Regions from separate parts of the Caballeronia sp. LZ029 genome, predicted to be linked through region 1. Evidence: riboswitches for the same ligand, from Rfam matches in the RefSeq annotation. Region 1 holds a riboswitch; each other region holds the start of a gene.
What was found. Region 1 has a riboswitch for glycine ahead of QCE73_RS18495 (D-amino acid dehydrogenase). Riboswitches for the same ligand answer to the same signal wherever they lie in the genome.
Positions count from the first base shown of each region.

Region 2: another riboswitch for glycine. It lies ahead of gcvT (glycine cleavage system aminomethyltransferase GcvT); the one in region 1 lies ahead of QCE73_RS18495 (D-amino acid dehydrogenase).
Region 3: another riboswitch for glycine. It lies ahead of gcvT (glycine cleavage system aminomethyltransferase GcvT); the one in region 1 lies ahead of QCE73_RS18495 (D-amino acid dehydrogenase).

Region 1 is NZ_JARUXO010000002.1:800,876-807,204, forward strand. Features, by position in the region: gene QCE73_RS18485 (aspartate aminotransferase family protein) at 1-968, shown strand, start outside; gene QCE73_RS18490 (VOC family protein) at 1,340-1,813, opposite strand; gene QCE73_RS18495 (D-amino acid dehydrogenase) at 1,853-3,127, opposite strand; glycine riboswitch at 3,193-3,297, opposite strand; glycine riboswitch at 3,300-3,388, opposite strand; gene QCE73_RS18500 (cation:proton antiporter) at 3,504-4,757, shown strand; gene QCE73_RS18505 (helix-turn-helix transcriptional regulator) at 4,815-5,633, shown strand; gene QCE73_RS18510 (MFS transporter) at 5,777-6,329, shown strand, end outside.
Region 2 is NZ_JARUXO010000001.1:3,007,403-3,013,731, reverse strand. Features, by position in the region: gene QCE73_RS14215 (UvrD-helicase domain-containing protein) at 1-1,843, opposite strand, end outside; gene QCE73_RS14210 (oxidoreductase) at 1,990-3,036, shown strand; gene QCE73_RS14205 (hypothetical protein) at 3,184-4,029, shown strand; glycine riboswitch at 4,100-4,203, shown strand; glycine riboswitch at 4,213-4,342, shown strand; gene gcvT (glycine cleavage system aminomethyltransferase GcvT) at 4,461-5,585, shown strand; gene gcvH (glycine cleavage system protein GcvH) at 5,648-6,028, shown strand; gene gcvP (aminomethyl-transferring glycine dehydrogenase) at 6,083-6,329, shown strand, end outside.
Region 3 is NZ_JARUXO010000104.1:9,570-15,898, reverse strand. Features, by position in the region: gene QCE73_RS38470 (RidA family protein) at 1-537, shown strand, start outside; gene QCE73_RS38465 (polysaccharide deacetylase) at 564-1,481, shown strand; gene QCE73_RS38460 (hypothetical protein) at 1,661-1,837, shown strand; gene QCE73_RS38455 (GTP-binding protein) at 1,834-2,928, shown strand; gene QCE73_RS38450 (M20 family metallopeptidase) at 3,031-4,194, shown strand; glycine riboswitch at 4,309-4,386, shown strand; glycine riboswitch at 4,404-4,502, shown strand; gene gcvT (glycine cleavage system aminomethyltransferase GcvT) at 4,544-5,689, shown strand; gene gcvH (glycine cleavage system protein GcvH) at 5,747-6,124, shown strand; gene gcvP (aminomethyl-transferring glycine dehydrogenase) at 6,163-6,329, shown strand, end outside.

The DNA.
Region 1 (6,329 bases):
CGGAGTCGAACGAGGCGGCGATCCGCATGGCGAAGCTCGTCACGGGGCGATATGAAATCGTCGGCTTCGCGCAGTCGTGGCACGGCATGACGGGTCATGCCGCGTCCGCCACGTACAGCGCGGGACGCAAGGGCGTCGGTCCGGCGGCGGTCGGCTCGTTCGCGATTCCCGCGCCGTTTCCGTATCGCGCGCGCTTCGAGCGCAATGGTCACTACGACTGGCTCGCGGAACTGGATTACGCGTTCGATCTCGTCGATCGTCAGTCGAGCGGCAATCTCGCGGCGTTCATCGCGGAACCGATACTGAGCTCGGGCGGCATCATCGAGTTGCCGGAAGGTTATATCGCGGCGTTGAAGCGCAAGTGCGAGGAGCGCGGCATGCTGCTGATCCTCGATGAAGCGCAGACCGGTATCGGCCGCACGGGCACGATGTTCGCGTGCCAGCGCGACGGCGTCACGCCCGACATCCTCACGCTATCGAAGACGCTGGGCGCGGGATTGCCGCTTGCGGCCACCGTGACTTCGGCGGCGATCGAAGAACGAGCGCATGAGCTCGGCTATCTGTTTTATACGACACACGTGTCCGATCCTTTGCCGGCTGCCGTCGGGCTGCGCGTGCTGGATGTGGTCGAGCGCGATGGGCTCGTCGCGCGCGCGAACGTGATGAGCGCGCGGCTCAGGCGCGGTCTGCTCGATCTGATGGAACGGTTCGACTGCATCGGCGATGTGCGCGGGCGCGGTCTGCTGCTCGGCGTGGAGATCGTCAAGGATCGACGCACCAAGGAACCCGCCGATGGTCTCGGCGCGAAGATCACGCGCGAATGCATGAATCTCGGGTTGAGCATGAATATCGTGCAGTTGCCTGGAATGGGTGGAGTGTTTCGTATCGCGCCGCCGCTCACTGTCAGTGAGGAAGAGATCGATCTCGGGGTTGATTTGCTTGGGAAGGCTATCGAGAGGTCGTTGTAGAGGTTTGATTTGTGACGTGGTTGTTGTGGTTCGGGGTTTGTTTTCGCCGGATCCCGGGGTCGTGTCGGTCTATTTGTGTTGCCCCTGTGCGGGGCGGCAGTCACTTTCTTTGCTGCTGCAAAGAAAGTAACCAAAGAAAGCAGCTCGTTCAGGCCCGCGGTCACACGTACGTTGGCCATGCTTGCCAGCCACCGGTGGCACTCGCCTAAGTGGCGCCCTCGAAGGCCCAATCGGGCTTGGCTCGCGCACGGTCTGACGAGCTGGAAGTTATAGTGCGCTGGTTCAGCACGAAATGGCTCCGGCACTGCGCTACGCGCTACGCGCTACCGCCGCCGAGGCCGATCAGCCGAAGGAATTCGATCACTGAGCTTTTAGCCGCCCGCCGCCGCGCGCTCGATCTCGGCGATGTCGATCTTCTTCATCGTCATCATCGCGTCCATCGCGCGCTTGGCGGCTTCGCGATCCGGGCCGCTGAAAATCTCGAGCATCCGCTTCGGCGTGATCTGCCATGAAAAACCCCAGCGATCCTTGCACCAGCCGCACCGACTTTCCTCGCCGCCATTGCCGACGATCGCGTTCCAGTAACGATCGGTCTCTTCCGCGCTGCCGGTATGCACCATGAAGCTCACCGCTTCGTTCGGCTTGAAGTTCGGGCCGCCGTTCAGTCCGAGGAAGCGCTGGCCGAGCACGGTGAACTCGACAGTCAACTCCGGCCCCTGCCCCACGCCCGGCTTCGCGGACGCATGGCCCGCGCCGACGCGGCTATCGGGAAAGGTGGCGGCGTAAAACTCCGCCGCTTCACGGGCATTACCGTTGAACCACAGGCAATTGACGAGTTCGGCCATTGCGCGCTCCTTCGGACAGTGAACAGTGCGCCGACGATATCACGCCGGCGTGTTCACCTTCACCTGCGACGATGCGCCGACATGCACGCGCTTCGAAGGCAGGCGCTGCGACACCGCCTCCGCGACGACCTCAGCCGTCGCCGCCGACAAGGTCCAGCCGAGATGCCCGTGCCCGGTGTTGTAGAACACGCCCGGACGCTTGCCCTGCCCGACCTTCGGCAGCATGCTCGGCAACATCGGGCGCAAGCCGCTCCACGGAATCACGCGCGCGGTCGATACATCGGGGAAATGACGCCGCGTCCATTCGACGAGCGGCGCGATGCGATCTGCGCGGATATCGCGATTGAAGCCGTTCAGCTCCGCCGTGCCCGCCACGCGGAAACGGTCCGCGCCGAGCCGGCTCGTGACGATTTTCGCGCGGTCGTCGAGCAGGCTGACCCACGGCGCGTGATCGCGGCTGCGGGCGTCGTCGAGGCAGACGGTGATCGAATAGCCCTTGACCGGATAGACGTTGAGATGATCGCCCGCCATCGATGCGAACGCACGGCTGCCGACGCCCGCGCAGATCACGATGCCGTCGAACTGGAGCGCCTGCGTCTCGCCCGCATGCTCGACGCTCAGCGCGAGCCGCCCCGCCTGTTCGTCGATCGAGGTCACCGACGTGTCGTAGCGGAACTCGACACCGCGCCGCGCGCATGCATCGGCGAGTCCGCGCGTGAACTTGTGGATGTCGCCGGTGGAATCGGACGGCGTGAAGAAGCCGCCATGAAACGCACCGCGAAAGGTCGGCTCGATCGATGCGATCTCTTCCGGCGTGACCGCGTGACGGTCGAGGCCCGCGCCGGTGAGGATCTCGTTCACTTTCGCTGCGGCGTCGAACTCCTTGCGGCTCGCGTAGAAATGCAGGATGCCGCGCCGTTCGAGATCGAAGTCGATTTTCTCGTCCCGCGCGATGCGAAACAGATGCTCGCGCGCCGCGATCGCAAGACGCACGGTCTCGGCCGTATTCGCACGATAGTTCGGAATCTGCCGCAGGAACTCGCCCATCCAGCTGTACTTGTGCCAGCCCGGCCGCGGATTCATCAGGAGGGGCGCGTCGCGCGTGAACATCCACTTCAGGCCTTTCAGCACGGTGGCGCGGCTGTTCCACACTTCGGCATTGCTCGCCGACAGTTGCCCGCCATTGGCGAAGGACGTTTCCATCGCCGCATAGCGATGCCGCTCGATGACAGTGACGTGAAACCCGCGCTGCGCAAGGGCGTAAGCGGTCGTGACGCCGGTGATCCCGGCGCCGATGATGGCGATTCGTGACATGACATGATCCAGATTGATTGAGCATCGCCGGCCTTGGCCACATGCCGCAGCCGGCACCGATGCCCCATCTGTCCATGTACCTGAGAGTTTCGCCCGCGTGCCGCCCGACGTTCACGTCGGCAGCCGGGGCTCCCCTTCGGTGGGCGCATAAAAGCGCCGCTCTCCAGATGTTCCAGCGCGCACGGTCCTTTTGCCTGAGAGTTTCCGGGGCGGTTGCTCCGTCGGCGTCGTCGCGAGGACGAACTCTTCCGTGACGCTTTGTCGAACGCTTGCACAATACCGGTACGAAATGCGCATGGCAAGCCCCCGCCGACACGTTGACAGAACGCGGCCCTCGCCCTCAGACTCCCGTCGTCCGTTATTCGCTGCTCAAAATATGCCGTCTTCCCAGTTGTCCGTCTATTTTTTCGCCCAGGCCGCGGTGATCGTGCTCGCGAGCCAGTTCGTCGGCAGGCTCGCGCAGCGTGTGGGTCAGCCGCAAGTCGTCGGCGAGATGATCGCGGGCGTGCTGCTCGGCCCGTCGCTCTTCGGGATGCTGCTGCCGCACTGGCAACAGGCGCTCTTTCCCAAGGCGACGATGGGCACGCTCTACGTCGCCGCGCAGCTCGGCGTCGGGCTCTACATGTTTCTCGTCGGCACGGAGTTTCGCGCGGACCATTTCCGCGCCCGCGCGAAGAGCGCGATGAGCGTGTCGATCGCGGGCATCGTCGCGCCGTTCGCGCTCGCGTTCGCGCTGACGCCGTGGCTGCAAACGATCCCCGGTCTCTTCGCGGAAAAGGTGCGGCTCTACGAGGCGTCGCTCTTTCTCGGCGCAGCAATCGCGATCACCGCCTTTCCGATGCTCGCGCGCATCATCCACGAACGCGGGCTGACGGGCACGTCGCTCGGCACGCTCGCGCTCACCGCAGGCGCATTCGACGATGCCGCCGCGTGGTGCATCCTCGCGATCGTGCTCGCGAGCTTCGGCGGCTCATGGATGGGCGCATATGCGGCGATCGGCGGCGGCGCGGCTTTCGCGCTCTTCATGATCTTCGCCGGCGGCAAGTTGCTGCGCCGGCTCGCTGCCGGATTGAATCCACACGCGCCGTTGCCCACGAGCGTGCTCGCCGCCGTGCTGGCGCTGTTTTCGCTCTGCGCATTCGCGATGGACGCCATCGGCATTCATGCAGTCTTTGGCGGCTTTCTGCTCGGCGTCGCGCTGCCGCGCGGCCCGCTGACGGAAAAGCTGCGCGACATGCTGCAGCCCTTCGTCGTCGTGTTCCTGCTGCCGATGTTCTTCACCTACTCGGGCCTCAACACGCGGCTCGACATGCTGATGGACCCGGCCATCATGCTCGCGGCCGTGGTGATCCTGCTCGCGTCGTTCGGCGGCAAGGGCATCGCATGCTGGGCGGCCGCGCGCGCGAACGGCGAGCCTTCCGGCGACGCGATGGCCATCGGCGCGCTGATGAACGCGCGCGGGCTGATGGAGCTCATCATCATCAACATCGGACTTGCGGCGGGCGTCATCCTGCCCGGACTGTTTTCGATTCTCGTGCTGATGGCCGTGCTCAGCACGCTGATGGCCACGCCGCTCTTCAACTGGATCGTGCGCCGCGATGCGGCGCTGCGCTCGGCCATCGCGCGTTAGCGGATCAGAGCGCGGGCTTAGAATAGCGGGACCCACACGTATCTCGTCTAGCCCATCATGCGCTCCTGGCGACTCGACCGCGTCTCCTCGAACGGGCAGCTGGATCTCAGCCGCGCGACGGAGCTCGTATCGTCGATCGGCAGCGAGGATTCCAACGCGCTCGCCGCCGAAGTGCTGAAGCTGCTCGGCGACGTCGCCGCGATCTCGCAATGCACGATCTTCGCGTATGAATTCGGCAACCGGCCGCGCACGGTGTCGGTGGCGGATCATCGCGGCGGGCGTTTCCTGCGCGATGTCGCCGACACTTACGCGCGCCATTTCTACGCGCTCGACGGCAATCAGAAGATCGTTTCCTCGGCACGCAACGAGAAGCCCGGCTCCATGCTCGTGCTGCATCGGCAGACGAGCGAGGATATCGCCAACGAGGCGTATCGCGCGGCGTGTTATCACCAGCCGAACGTGTCGGATCGCGTGTCGCTGCTCGTGCAGCCGGGCGCGGACCTGTGGCTCTCCGTGAACCTGTATCGCGACACGCGCTTCGGCAATTACCATCCACGCGAGATCGCGCTGATCGAAGCGATGGCGCCGCTCATCGCGCACGCGGCGAAGCATCATTACGCGATCTGCGGGCAGCGCGACATGCCGATCTCGCATCTGATGCTCGCGCGCGTGCGCGGCCTGTGCCCCGAACTTTCCAAGCGCGAACTCGACGTGCTCACCGGCGTGCTCGAAGGCCGCACCGCGCAGGAAATCGGCGATGCGATGGGCATCAAGGCGACGAGCGTCGTCACGTATCAGAAGCGCGCATACCGCAGGCTCGGCATTTCGAGCCAGCGGCAACTGTTCGCGCTGTGCATCGGGCCGGGCAAGGTCTGACAATTCTTCGAACGTATCCGTGTTTTCCCCGATCCGCTGACGGCCTCGCGCTGTACCCAAATTGAGGACAGGCGGCCCGATCCCGCGCTTCATACTCCGACGCATCAGATGTCCGACACAGCGACACGACCGGAGACGACAGCATGGAATCCACCCGCGCAAGCGGCGCATTGAACGCGACGCCCCTACCCCGCACGCACGAACAACCGGTGATCGCGAAAGTCTCGCGGCATCTGCTGTGGTTCCTCTTCGTGCTGTTCTTCTTCTCGTTTCTGGACCGCATCAACATCGGCTTCGCGGGCCTGACGATGATGAAGGACCTCGGCCTCACGAGCACGCAATTCGGCCTCGCGACGACGCTCTTCTATGTCGCCTACATCGCGTTCGGCATTCCTAGCAACATCGTGCTCGCGCGCATCGGCGCACGCCGATGGATCGGCACGATCATGATCGCGTGGGGCCTCGCATCGACGGCCACGATGTTCGCGACGAGCCCCACGTCGCTCTATGTATTGCGCGTGCTGGTCGGCGTGACGGAAGCGGGCTTTCTGCCCGGCATCCTGCTCTACCTCACGTACTGGTTTCCCGGCGCATACCGTGCGCGCGCCAATGCGCTTTTCATGATCGCGATGCCCGTGACCGCGGCGGTCGGCTCGGCGCTTTCCGGCTTCATTCTCGGGCTCGACGGCACGCTCG
Region 2 (6,329 bases), on a different contig from region 1:
CGGGCGCGTCATCATCCGAGCTGCCGCGATGCGGCATGATCCCTTCTTCGACGCCCACCAGAAACACGTGCGGATACTCCAGTCCCTTCGACGCATGCACCGTCGAGAGCCGCACCGCGTCCGGATCTTCTTCCTTGCCTTCGAGCATGGACATCAGCGCGACGGTCTGGATCAGGCCGAGCAGGTTCTTGCCTTCGTCGGCGAAACCGTCGGCGGTGTCGTAGCCTGTCTGCTCCGCGCCCGGCGCGGCTTCCGGCTTCGTGCCCTTGCGCTTCAACCATTCGAGAAACTCGAGCACGTTCTGCCACTTCGACTGCGCCTGCCGCTCGTCGTACGCATCGTAGAGATACGACTCGTAGTGGATGGCTTCCATCATGTCGTCGAGCACTTCGGTCGCCGGATCGCGCGCCGCGCGGTCGGACAGCCGCCGAATCCATTCGCAGAATGTGCGTAGCGGCTCGACCTGCCGCGCCGACAGACGCGCCTCGATGCCGCCCATGAACACCGCCTCGAACAGCGACACCTTCGCCGCGCCCGCGAACGCGCCGAGCGCTTCGAGCGTCGTATTGCCGACGCCCCGCCGCGGAGTCGTGATCGCGCGGATGAACGCGGGATCGTCGTCGGGATTGGCGATCAGACGCAGATACGCGATGAGATCCTTGATCTCCGCCTTGTCGAAGAACGACTGCCCGCCCGACAGCACATAAGGAATGCGCTCGCGTCGCAGCACCTGCTCGAAGATGCGCGCCTGAAAGTTGCCGCGATAGAGAATGGCGTAGTCGCGAAACTGCGTGCGCCGCTCGAACTTGTGCGCCGAGAGCCGGAACACCACGGACTCGGCCTCGTGCTCTTCGTCGTTGCAGCCGGTGACGGTGATCGTGTCGCCCATGCCGTGCTCGGACCACAGCTTCTTCTCGAACAGCTTCGGATTGTTCGCGATGACGTTATTCGCCGCCGTCAGAATGCGCACCGTCGAGCGATAGTTCTGCTCCAGCTTGACGACGTGCAGCTTCGGAAAATCCTTGCCGAGCTGCGCGAGGTTTTCGAGGGTCGCGCCGCGCCATCCGTAGATGGCCTGATCGTCGTCGCCGACGGCCGTGAACGCCGCACGCGGGCCGGCAAGCTGCTTCAGCAATTCGTACTGACAGGCGTTGGTGTCCTGATATTCGTCGATCAGCAGATAGCGCAAGCGGTTCTGCCACTTGTCGCGCACCTGCTCGTTCTCGGCGAAAAGCTGCGCGGGCCGTAGGATCAGATCGTCGAAATCGAGCGCCTGATACGCGTGCAGCGTCGCCGCGTAGCTGCGAAAGACGATCGCCGCCTGATGCTCGTCCTCGTTATTCGCGAGCACGGACGCCTGATCCGGCGACACCATCGCGTTCTTCCACAGCGAGATGATCGACTGGATCTTGCGAATCAGGCCCTTGTCGGTCGTGCCGAGCTGTTCCTGCACCATGCCGAAGCAGTCGTCCGAATCCATGATCGAGAACTGCGGCTTCAGTCCGACATGTTCCGCTTCCTGCCGCATGATCTGCACGCCGAGCGAGTGGAAGGTGCAGATCGTCAATTGATTGACGGGAATCTTGCGGCCTTCCTTGCCGGGCGTGGTGAGCGTCTTGCCCTCGAGCAGCTTCGCGGTGCGCTCGCGCATTTCGAGCGCGGCCTTGTTCGTGAAGGTGAGCGCGGCGATGTGCTTCGGCTCGAAGCCGCGTCCTTCGATCAGATGCGCGATCTTCTGCGTGATCACGCGCGTCTTGCCGCTGCCCGCGCCGGCGAGCACGAGACAGGGACCATCGAGATAGCGCACGGCTTCGCTTTGCGCGGCGTTCAGACCAGCGGACATCGTTTTGGGCTTTTGGAGTTCGGGCGCGCTTAGCTGAAAACCTGCGCGCGGAGGAGAGCGCGATGTTAACACGATAGCGGCGGCGCGGTTCCGGCCCCTGTTCGTGCCACAATATCCGATCGAATTCACGACAGGACGATGCCCGCATGAGCACAGCACTGAAAGTCGGCGTAATGGGCTACGGCCTCGCCGGCGCGACGTTTCACGCGCCCGTCATCGAGCACTGCGGCCGGGCGGAAGTCACGGCCATCGCGACGAGCCAGGCCGAACGCGCGTCGGCGGATTATCCGAACGCGCAGATCGTCGCGGACTTCGACGCGCTGCTCGCCGTCGACGGCCTCGAATGCGTGGTCGTGGCGACGCCGAACGACACGCACTTCGATCTCGCGCACCGCGCGTTGTCGGCGGGCAAGCATGTGGTCGTCGACAAGCCGGTCACGCTTTCCGCGCGCGACGCCCGCACGCTCGCCGATCTCGCGCAGCAGAAAGGGCTCGTGTTCGCGCCGTTCCACAATCGCCGCTGGGACGGCGATTTCATGACCGTGCGCGCGCTCGTCGAAAGCGGGCGGCTCGGGCGAGTCACGCATTACGAATCGCATTTCGACCGTTTTCGCCCGAAAGTGCCGCAGCGCTGGCGCGAGGAAGCGGAGCGCGGCGGCGGCCTGCTGTTCGATCTGGGGCCGCATCTGATCGATCAGGCGCTGACGCTCTTCGGCGCGCCGCAGACGGTCACGGCGTTCGTGAAGGCGCATCGCGATCACGCGCACGCGCCGGATTACGTGCATCTCGTGCTCGGTTACGAGGACAAGGAAGTGATCCTGCACGCGAGCGCGCTCGCGGCGCTGGAGCCGCCGCGTTTCGCGATCCACGGCACGCGCGGCAGTTACGTGAAGAACGGGCTCGACACGCAGGAAGATCAGTTGCGTTCCGGCATGCGGCCGGGCAATCCGGAGTTCGCGAAGAATCCGCCGGGCGCGCTGCGCGAAGTCGATGGCGATCACGACCTGCGTCAAGAATTCGCCACGAAAGATGGTGCTTATGTCGAGTTTTATCGCGCGCTGGCGGCGTCGATTCAGGACGGCAAGCCGTTTCCGGTTTCGCCGCAGGACGCGGTTGATACGATGACGATCATCGAGCTGGCGATTCAGAGCGACAGGGAAGGAAGGCGGGTGGAGTTCGCCCGATTGCGCTGACGCGAAGCGGCATCAACATGGTGTGACCGAGTGGAATATGACAAACATTAACTCGCTTTGACTCTTGGAGATGGCGGACAATATTTCTGATTTTCATCTGTCATTTGTCGTGAGGCAGAGTAAAGTCAATAACGGGTCGAATTCGTCATGTCTGTCACATTCAAACATTCCGGTCATCTGGGCGATATCGTCTATTCGCTGCCTGCAATGCGGACGATCGCCCGGCAGTGCGGCGTCCGCGTGACGCTTTACATTCCGAACGACGTCGATTCGGGTTACGGCCCGGACAGGCGTCACCCCGCCGGCGACAAGATGATAGATGACGCGACGTTCGATTTCGTCGCGCCATTGCTGCGGTCTCAGGCTTATATCGAGGCCGTGCATTTCGTTCCCGGCAACGACATTCCATGCGACGCCGTCAACTTCGATGCTTTTCGCGGCGGAAGCGTTAATGTTTTGGCCGGAAACATTAAGGATTACTATTTCAAGATTTTCGCGCTGCTCGCCGAGTCGCCGTCTCGCTGGCCCAAACGGTCCGGCGGAGTCCACTCGTACGCGAAACCCTATGACATCCTGATTGGCCGTTCGATGCGCTATTTGAATCAGGCGATCGATTACGGCGTGCTCGCGCAATTGGACTTGCGTATCGGATTTATCGGACTGGAGAATGAATTTACGGAATTCCGTTCACGCTTTCCTTCCTTGGCGATCGAACATGTGCCGACGCGCCACGCACAGGACGCCTGCGATCGGATTGCGGAGGCGTCGCTCTTTATTGGCAATCAGTCGGTTTTCTTCGCAATCGCCGAAGGATTGCAGTCAAACAGGCTGCTCGAGGTATTCGAACCGGTTCCGAACGTCGTGCCATCCGGGGGCCGCACAGGCCAGTTTCTGACGACCGCGGGGCTGGCGCGGCTGGTCAGCGCCTTTTTTTCACGAACGATCACACTGCCGGATCCCGACGCGGCGTTGAGAAGCGAATATATGCACTGAGCAATACCTGACGCGGTCGCCCGGAATTTCGAACGAAATTGACATTGCGCGAGGCGTCGCGTAAATTCTGCCGCACGCGTCGGGAGAGCGCGTGGTCTCGTTCATGCAGCGAAGATCGCGCCGCCGAAGGGGCACACCCGCAAACTCTCAGGCAAAAGGACCGACTGCGTCGAGGAATTCGTTTCCTCGCACTCTGGAGAGCGGCAGCGGCTTCAACATGAAGCCAGTTGCCCACCGAAGGGGCGCGCGATGAACCATCAGTCACGCTGATGGTTCGCGCAATCTCTCAGGTACCGAGGACAGAGGGGTCACGCATCGCAACCGCTTCGCGGCATGCGCCTTGCGCGCTGCATCAGGCAGCGCGAAAGGCGCATCCGGCCAGGCGAAATGTGCGCTGCGTGGCCTTTTTTGTTTCGCGAACCGAGGCCCTGATGACCGAACTCCAACACACGCCCCTGCACGCCGCCCACCTCGCGCTCAACGCGCGCATGGTCGATTTCGGCGGCTGGGACATGCCCGTCAACTACGGTTCGCAGATCGACGAGCATCGCGCGGTGCGCACCGACGCCGGCATGTTCGACGTATCGCATATGCGCGTCGTCGATTTCGAGGGCGACGCCGTCCGCGAATTCTTCAAGCACGCGATCGCCAATAACGTCGACAAACTCACGACGCCGGGCAAAGCGCTCTACTCGTGCCTGCTCAACGGCAACGGCGGCGTGATCGACGATCTGATCGTCTACTACTTCTCCGAAACGAATTTCCGCGTCGTCGTGAACGCGGGCACGGCGGAGAAGGACATCGCCTGGTTCGGGCAGTTGAACGCCGAAGGCAAATTCAATCTTTCGATTACACCGCGCCGCGATCTCGCGATCATCGCCGTGCAAGGCCCGAACGCGCGCGAAAAGACCTGGCAAGTGCTGCCGGACACGCGCGCGCAAACCGAATCGATCAAGCCGTTCAACGCGGCCGTTTTCCCGTCGACGCAATACGGCGAACTGATGCTCGCGCGCACCGGCTACACCGGCGAGGACGGTTTCGAGATCGTCGTTCCGGCGACGCAAGTCGAGGCGTTGTGGAACGCGCTCGCCGCCGCGGGCGTGAAGCCCGCAGGCCTCGGCGCGCGCGACACGCTGCGCCTCGAAGCCGGCATGAATCTGTACGGCCAGGACATGGACGAGAACGTGTCGCCGCTCGACGCCGGCCTCGCGTGGACCGTCGATCTGAAAACGGAACGCGATTTCGTCGGCCGCAGCGCGCTGGAGGCGAACGGCTCGAAGGCGAATTTCGTCGGGCTCGTGCTGATCAAGGAAAACGGCAAGGCGGGCGGCGTGCTGCGCGCGCATCAGAAAGTCGTCACGCAACACGGCGACGGCGAGATTACGAGCGGCACTTTTTCGCCGTCGATGCAGGAATCCATCGCGTTCGCACGCGTGCCGACGGGCGTTGCCGTCGGGGACACGGTGCAGGTCGTCATCCGCGACAAGCAACTTCCGGCGCGCGTGGTAAAACTTCCGTTCGTGCGCAACGGCCGAGTGTTGGTCGAGCTTTCGTAACGCCGTCGCGCCCGTTCCCTCCGATCAAGAAACTCACGAAAGAACCACGCAAGGAGCATCCAATGAGCATCCCGGCCGATCTGAAATACACCGAATCGCACGAATGGGTCCGCACCGAATCCGATGGCACGCTGACCATCGGCATCACCGATCACGCGCAGGAAGCGCTCGGTGACATCGTGTTCGTCGAACTGCCCGCGGCGGGCAAGACCGTTACGGCGGGCGATGCGATCGCCGTCATCGAATCGGTGAAGGCGGCATCCGACATTTACGCGCCGGTTTCGGGCGAGATCGTCGAATCGAACGACGCGCTCACCTCGGCGCCCGATCAGGTGAACGGCGCGCCGTACGAAAGCTGGCTCTTCAAGATCAAGCCGGCGGGCGACGCCGGTCTGGACAAGCTGCTCGACGCCGAAGGCTACGGCAAGTCGATCGGCGAATAACTCATCTCAATGACGATTGCGGCTCGGTCGCGAGCCGCAATCGCAGGACAAAACATGAAGCTCGAACACCCGGATCGCCTGATGAACCGCACCTCCCTGTCACTCGCCGCGCTCGAATGCCACGACGCATTCGCCGAGCGGCACATCGGCCCCGATGACGCGGACCAGCGCGCAATGCTCGATGCGCTCGGTTTCGCGTCGCGCGCGGCCTTCATCGACGCGGTGATTCCTGAATCGATCCGCCGCAAGGAAACGCTGCCGCTCGGCGCGTTCACGCAGCCGAAAAGCGAGGCGGAAGCGC
Region 3 (6,329 bases), on a different contig from region 1:
ACCGAAAGTCGCGCGCTGCTCCAGGAAATCATCAAGCAGGCAGAAGAGCTCTTTCCCAACAACAAGCCCGCGCTCATTCCATTCGGAGTGAACCTGCTTTACGAAGGCCTTGTTCTTGAGATTGACGCACTCGCGGTTAAGGGAAGCGAACGTCGCGCGCTCAATGCACCTGGGAGTCAGACGTGGAAGGCACCTGAAGACAACTTCGAGATTGCATGGCAAGTCGGTGACGAGATTTACCTCGGCGGCATTTCCGCTCCTGGCGGGGCCTCTCTCGACGCCCAATTGGAGGCATCGATGGGTCGCGTCGGAGAAACCCTTCGTGCGGCGTCCTCCGATTTCGGTGACCTCGTGAAGCTCAACATTTATGTGAGCGGCGACGCGAAGTCAGCGGCTCGAGATATGGAACTTGTTGCCGGCACGCTGGAGAACTTCCTTGAAAAAGGGAAGACGGTAGTCTCCATCGTACGAGTCGAGGCTTTGCCTCGTCCGGGCCAGCGTGTCCAGGTCGACGGCGTGGCAGTCACCAACCAGTAACAGTTCACCAATAGGACCGAGAAAACATGATTAAGAATCCCTTCCCCTGGCCGAACGGGGCTCGCTGTGCAGTCGTGTTCACGTGGGACATGGACTCGGACAGCATTTTGCACCTCGCTCATCCGAACGACGCCGACACGCGTCTGTCGACAAACTCCATGCTTCGCTATGGCCCGCAAATTGGCGTGCCGCGAATCATCGACGTTTGCAAGTCGTTCGGCGTCAAGCAGACGTTTTTCGTTCCGGGCTGGTGCGCAGAACGATACCCGGAAGCCATCGAACTCATGGTGAAGAACGGCCATGAAGTGGCGCTGCATGGCTATCTGCACGAATACCCCAACGAATTGTCGGCAGAAGAGGAGCGTTTCTGGACGGTCAAGGGCGCCGACGCAATCGCGAAAATTGCCGGCAAGCGTCCGGTTGGCTACCGCGCTCCTTGGTACAAGTACTCGAAGGTGTCCACCGATATCCTCGCGGAAGAAGGATTCAAGTGGGACACGTCGTTGATGGGCGATGACAATCCGTATGTCATCAAATCCGCGAAGGGAAGCCTCATCGAACTGCCGTCTCGTTGGCAACTGGACGACTGGCCGCAGTTCGTTCACAACCATGACCTCGACTTCATGATGCCGATTGCATCGCCGCAATACGCGATGGAGGTCTACATGGCCGAGTTCTATGCAATGTGGGAGCACGGCGGCATCTGGGTCAATTGCTTCCACCCGTTCTGTACGGGGCAGGTCGCTCGGATGATGATGTTCTCCGAGATGATTGGCAAGATGCAGGCCAAGGGCAACGTGTGGTTCGCGACCGGTGAAGAAGTGGCTGCGTATGTGCGGAAGATGATTGACGAAGGGAAGTACGACCCGCGCGTCGACCATCTGCCGTTCTACGAAGGCCGTCTCCCCGAGCTCTCTGGCGACTACTTCCAGAAGTCGCGTTAATCGACGTAGGGGAGGATTCCATGTGTGGGCTGTGTGCTGCGCTGAACGCTAGCAATGGGTGGAACGACGTTGCTGGCAAGTCTGAGTTTGCTGTCAACGGCAGACCGATGACCCGTCGCGAGGAGCGAGACTTTCTCGTGGGAATCGTGAATCGCACACTAGTCCACTATGGAATCTCCGTGAATGACTGGGGCGGCAGCTCTTACGTCGTCACCAATCGTGATGGCAAAAGCGCGAACGTCTTCAATCTGAGTGGGGTCTGGAATGCGGCGGATGCGGTCTCCGCACTTCCGACTGACCCGCTAGACGAGAATCTCCTCAACAGCCTCGAAAAATCCATGTTGGGGCAGCAATGAGTCTCCGCGAAGCGACAGTCATAACAGGGTTCCTAGGAAGCGGTAAGACGACGCTTTTGAACCAGATGCTTGTGCATCCGCAGAACGCGAGGTCTGCCGTTCTTGTCAACGAATTCGGCGAGGTCGGCATTGACAACCACCTCCTTCGATTCACGTCGGAACGCGTAGCTGTCGTGGCCGGCGGCTGCATCTGCTGTTCGGTTCGGGAAGACATCGAAGAAGCCGTCAGACATCTTCTTGAGCAGGAAGAAGAGGGTGTGATTCCTCCGTTCGAGCACTTGTATGTGGAGACGAGTGGACTGGCGGACCCCGCTCCGCTAATTCAAACCTTTCAGTCGTCGCCCGTACTCCGGTCGCGTTTCGAGCTCACGAGTGTAGTTGCGACTGTCGACGCGGCGTTGGGCACGGAGACGCTCAATCGTTTCACGGACGCTGCTCGTCAGGTCGCGCTTGCTGATGTTGTGATTGTCACCAAGATGGACCTTTGCAATGCGCCAGGTCATGTCGAGCGACTTGCTGCCGAAATTAAGGCAGTCAACTCCGACGCAAAGGTACTGGTTCCGAAAACGCCGGAACGTAACGAAGTTGTCTCGATGCTTTTGGACCAAGTCCGTGCCGCTCGGAATATCGAGCCTGCTCGGAATCTCTCGGGCACACGCGTTCACTTGCTTAACACCGGTATCACCAGCTTCGGGCTGGTTATTGAGCAGCCACTCGATTGGACTGCCTTTGGAGTTTGGTTGACGTGGTTGCTCCACCGGCATGGCTCGGATGTCTTGCGAGTGAAGGGACTTTTGTGGGTTTCGCAATCGGAAGGCGGCCCTGTCGAGTTTCATGCTGTACAGCATATGGTGTTTCCTCCGAAGCACCATAACGAATGGGGAGCGACGCCGCAGCAATCCCACCTGACATTCATCGTCAACAACCTCGAAGCATCCCTCATCGAGCGTTCGCTTCGTGTCTTCATGCGACTCGCGGGAGAGAAAGGGCTCGGAAATGAGGGTCGAAATGCAGCGATGCCACTTGGAGCCGGCAGGACAATTGGCGGTCGACCGGTTCGCCGCCCAGGTGCTCCTAGATGGATGAAGTAACTCCTCGCTGCCACTGAACTAACCTTAGAGATTACCTCCGCCAAACGCTGTTTGGCGGATGGCTGAGTGTTGCCGAAAAGAACGATTTACGGAGATAGTCAAATGGATGCTTCAGTGAAACTGCTTACGGCCACGCCCGTTGAAGCACTGGCTCTGACTAAGGACCTTGTCCGCATACCGTCAATAAATCCCCCTGGCAACGAAGAAGCATGTGCGAAATACCTTGCGGAAGTGCTCGCTGACATTGGTTTCGAAGTCCACTTGCATTCGTTCGGAGCTGGTCGATTTAACCTAGTCGCAAACATCCACGGCCGGCAAGGTGGGAAACCCATCGGATTTACGGGGCATTTTGATGTTGTGCCGTTGGGGACGCGGAAGTGGAACTTCGACCCTTTTGGCGCGATTGAAAGTGAAGGGCGTGTTTACGGCCGTGGAACCAGCGATATGAAGGGAGGCATTGCGGCGTTCGTCGCTGCTTGCTCGCAAAGCATCGAGGAGCTACGTGAGGGAAACGGCGTCCAACTGATTATCACGGGAGGTGAGGAGACCGGATGCGATGGCGCGAAGGCGCTTGCGGGCTCCTCCGGGCTGTTGAAGCCACTCAGTCTTCTCCTTGTCGGAGAAATGACGGCGAACTATCCTTTTGTCGGGCACAAAGGGGCGCTTTGGGTCCGTGCGTCTGCTACCGGCAAGACAGCGCATGGCGCTATGCCGGAGCAGGGCGACAACGCTATCTATAAGGCGACTCAGGCCATTCAGAAGATACGCGGCTTTGGAATCGAGGAGTCGACGCATCCGTTGATGGGCCACGCCACCATGAACGTCGGCACCTTCAAGGCCGGCACGAACGTGAACTCTGTTCCCGACCGAGCGGAATTCGAGGTGGACTTCCGCACAGTTCCGGGCATGGACCATCAATGCATCTGCACACGACTGTCTCGTTTTTTGACCGATGACATTGGCCTGACGTCGATGGTCGATGTGCCGCCGTTAAGTACCGACCCCGAAGCGTTGGCGGTCAAGAGGGTGTTCGGGCTATGCGAATCGCTCCATCACCAGCCTATCGTTGCTCGCGCGGTGCCGTACTTTACTGACGGCAGCGTCTTGTTACCTGCAACCGGAAATCCGCCAACAATTATTTTGGGACCTGGTGAGCCCAAGATGGCTCACCAGACAGACGAGTATTGCTACGTCCACAAAATTGCCGAAAGCGTGACGCTCTATCGCTCCATCATCCAGAGCATTAGCAACGACCCACTCTACTAGGCGCTCGCAGAGGAAACGTCAGGCCTTTGAATGGCATGTGTGACATGAGGAGGAATAAGTGTTTCCTCTAAGGCAAGTAACTTGACTTGAATAGCCAGAGTCAAATATAGTTGTTTTAACCAAGCCGGAGAGAACGCACAGCGTCGCCGAAGGGGACTTAAAACTCTCAGGCAAAAGGACGGCTTGGTTGCTGATTGCATCTATACATCAGCGAAATCTCTGGAGAGAGACCTGAAATCAGGTCCACCGAAGGGGCAAGGTCGCGAAGCGACTCTAATCTCTCAGGTACCAAGGACAGAGAAAAAGACATCCCTACGGATGCGTTTCATTCTGTCAACCTCGAAGAGATATGGCCAATACCGTTAGCAGTTTGCTGCGCACGCCGCTCGCAGCTAGCCACACAGAGGCCGGTGCACGAATGGTCGATTTTGGCGGGTGGCAGATGCCCGTCAATTACGGCTCCCAGATTGAAGAACATCATGCGGTCCGCACTGACGCCGGGATGTTCGACGTCTCGCACATGTGCGTCGTTGATTTGAGCGGTCCCGATACGCGAGAGCTTCTTCGCAGGCTCGTCGCGAACAACGTCGATAAGCTCAAGGTCGCAGGTAAGGCGCTTTACACATGCATGCTCAATCAACAGGGCGGCGTCGTAGACGACCTCATCATCACTTTCCTGAATGAAGTTTGGTTTCGTCTCGTCATCAACGCGTCCACCGCAATCACTGATATTTCCTGGATTCGAGCTGTCATAGCACGGAGCAATCTGAAGGTGACGCTCGTACCGCGCCGCGGCGATTTGGCCAGCCCGGAATTGGCGCTCGCCATCATCGCGGTGCAGGGTCCACAAGCTCGAGAGAAGTTCTGGCGTGCGGTTCCAACGACAAAATCCCTCACAGATGAGTTGAAGCCATTCAATGCAGCCCTCGTTAGTGATTCGACCTTCGGCGAACTCATGGTTTCGAGAACTGGCTACACCGGTGAAGATGGCTTCGAGATAGTTTCGAGGGCCGATGCCGCTCCGCTGCTTTGGAAGACGCTGTCTGAAAACGGCATCCGTCCGGCCGGCCTCGGCGCGCGTGACACCTTGCGGCTTGAAGCAGGCATGAATCTCTATGGCCAAGACATGGACGAGACAGTCTCCCCGCTCGATGCCGGCCTTGCATGGACCGTCGATTTGAAATCAGACCGTGAGTACATGGGTCGACAAGGCGTTGAACATCGCGGCGTTTCAGCGCAGACGATAGGTGCCGTCGTGTTCGGCGAAGGCGGGATTCCGCGAGCGGGACAGGCCATTCACGTAGCAGGTGGGGAAGGGGTCGTAACGAGTGGCACCTTCAGTCCCACGATGCAACGTCCAATCGCAATAGTTCGAGTTCCCATGTCGGTCAAGCCGGGCGACGAATTGGTTATTTCCGTTCGAGGAAGAGAACTGGCCGCCGTCGCCGTCCGCTTGCCGTTCGTCCGAAATGGCGGCGTCCTCTCACAAGTCTGAGCCTCACTTATAACGGCCTCTTATACGAGTGCCATACAAAGAACATTGGAGAAGAACATGGATTTTCCGCAAGAGCTTCGTTACACCGCCTCCCACGAGTGGATTCGAGTTGGCCCCGACGGTATCGCTGCCATCGGATTGACGTCGCACGCCGGCGAGGCACTCGGTGACATCGTGTTCGTGGAGCTCCCGAACGTTGGCGCGGATGTTACTGCGGGTTCGGCTTGCGCGTTGGTCGAGTCGGTGAAGGCTGCGTCTGACATTTATGCTCCGCTGACGGGGAAGGTAACGGCCATCAACGAGACCGTCAAGAACTCGCCCGACACCATGATGGAAGCGCCCTACGAGAACTGGCTCTTCAAGATTTCCTTCGATGGCGAGCAGCAACTCGCTCCGCTTTTGTCTGCCGATGACTACGCCCACGGCCTCGAATAAGTTCGCGCGCCCATTCGTAACTCTCTAGGTAAGGGACTATGAACGAACCACATCCGAAGTTTCTGCACGACGAGCAGCTCGAGTCGCTCGAAGCGCGCGACGCATTTGTTGCCCGACATGTCGGCCCGAATTTGGAAGACCAAGAAGCAATGCTTCGCGAGCTTGGTTATCGGACGAGGGCAGAGTTGATTGACGACATCGTGCC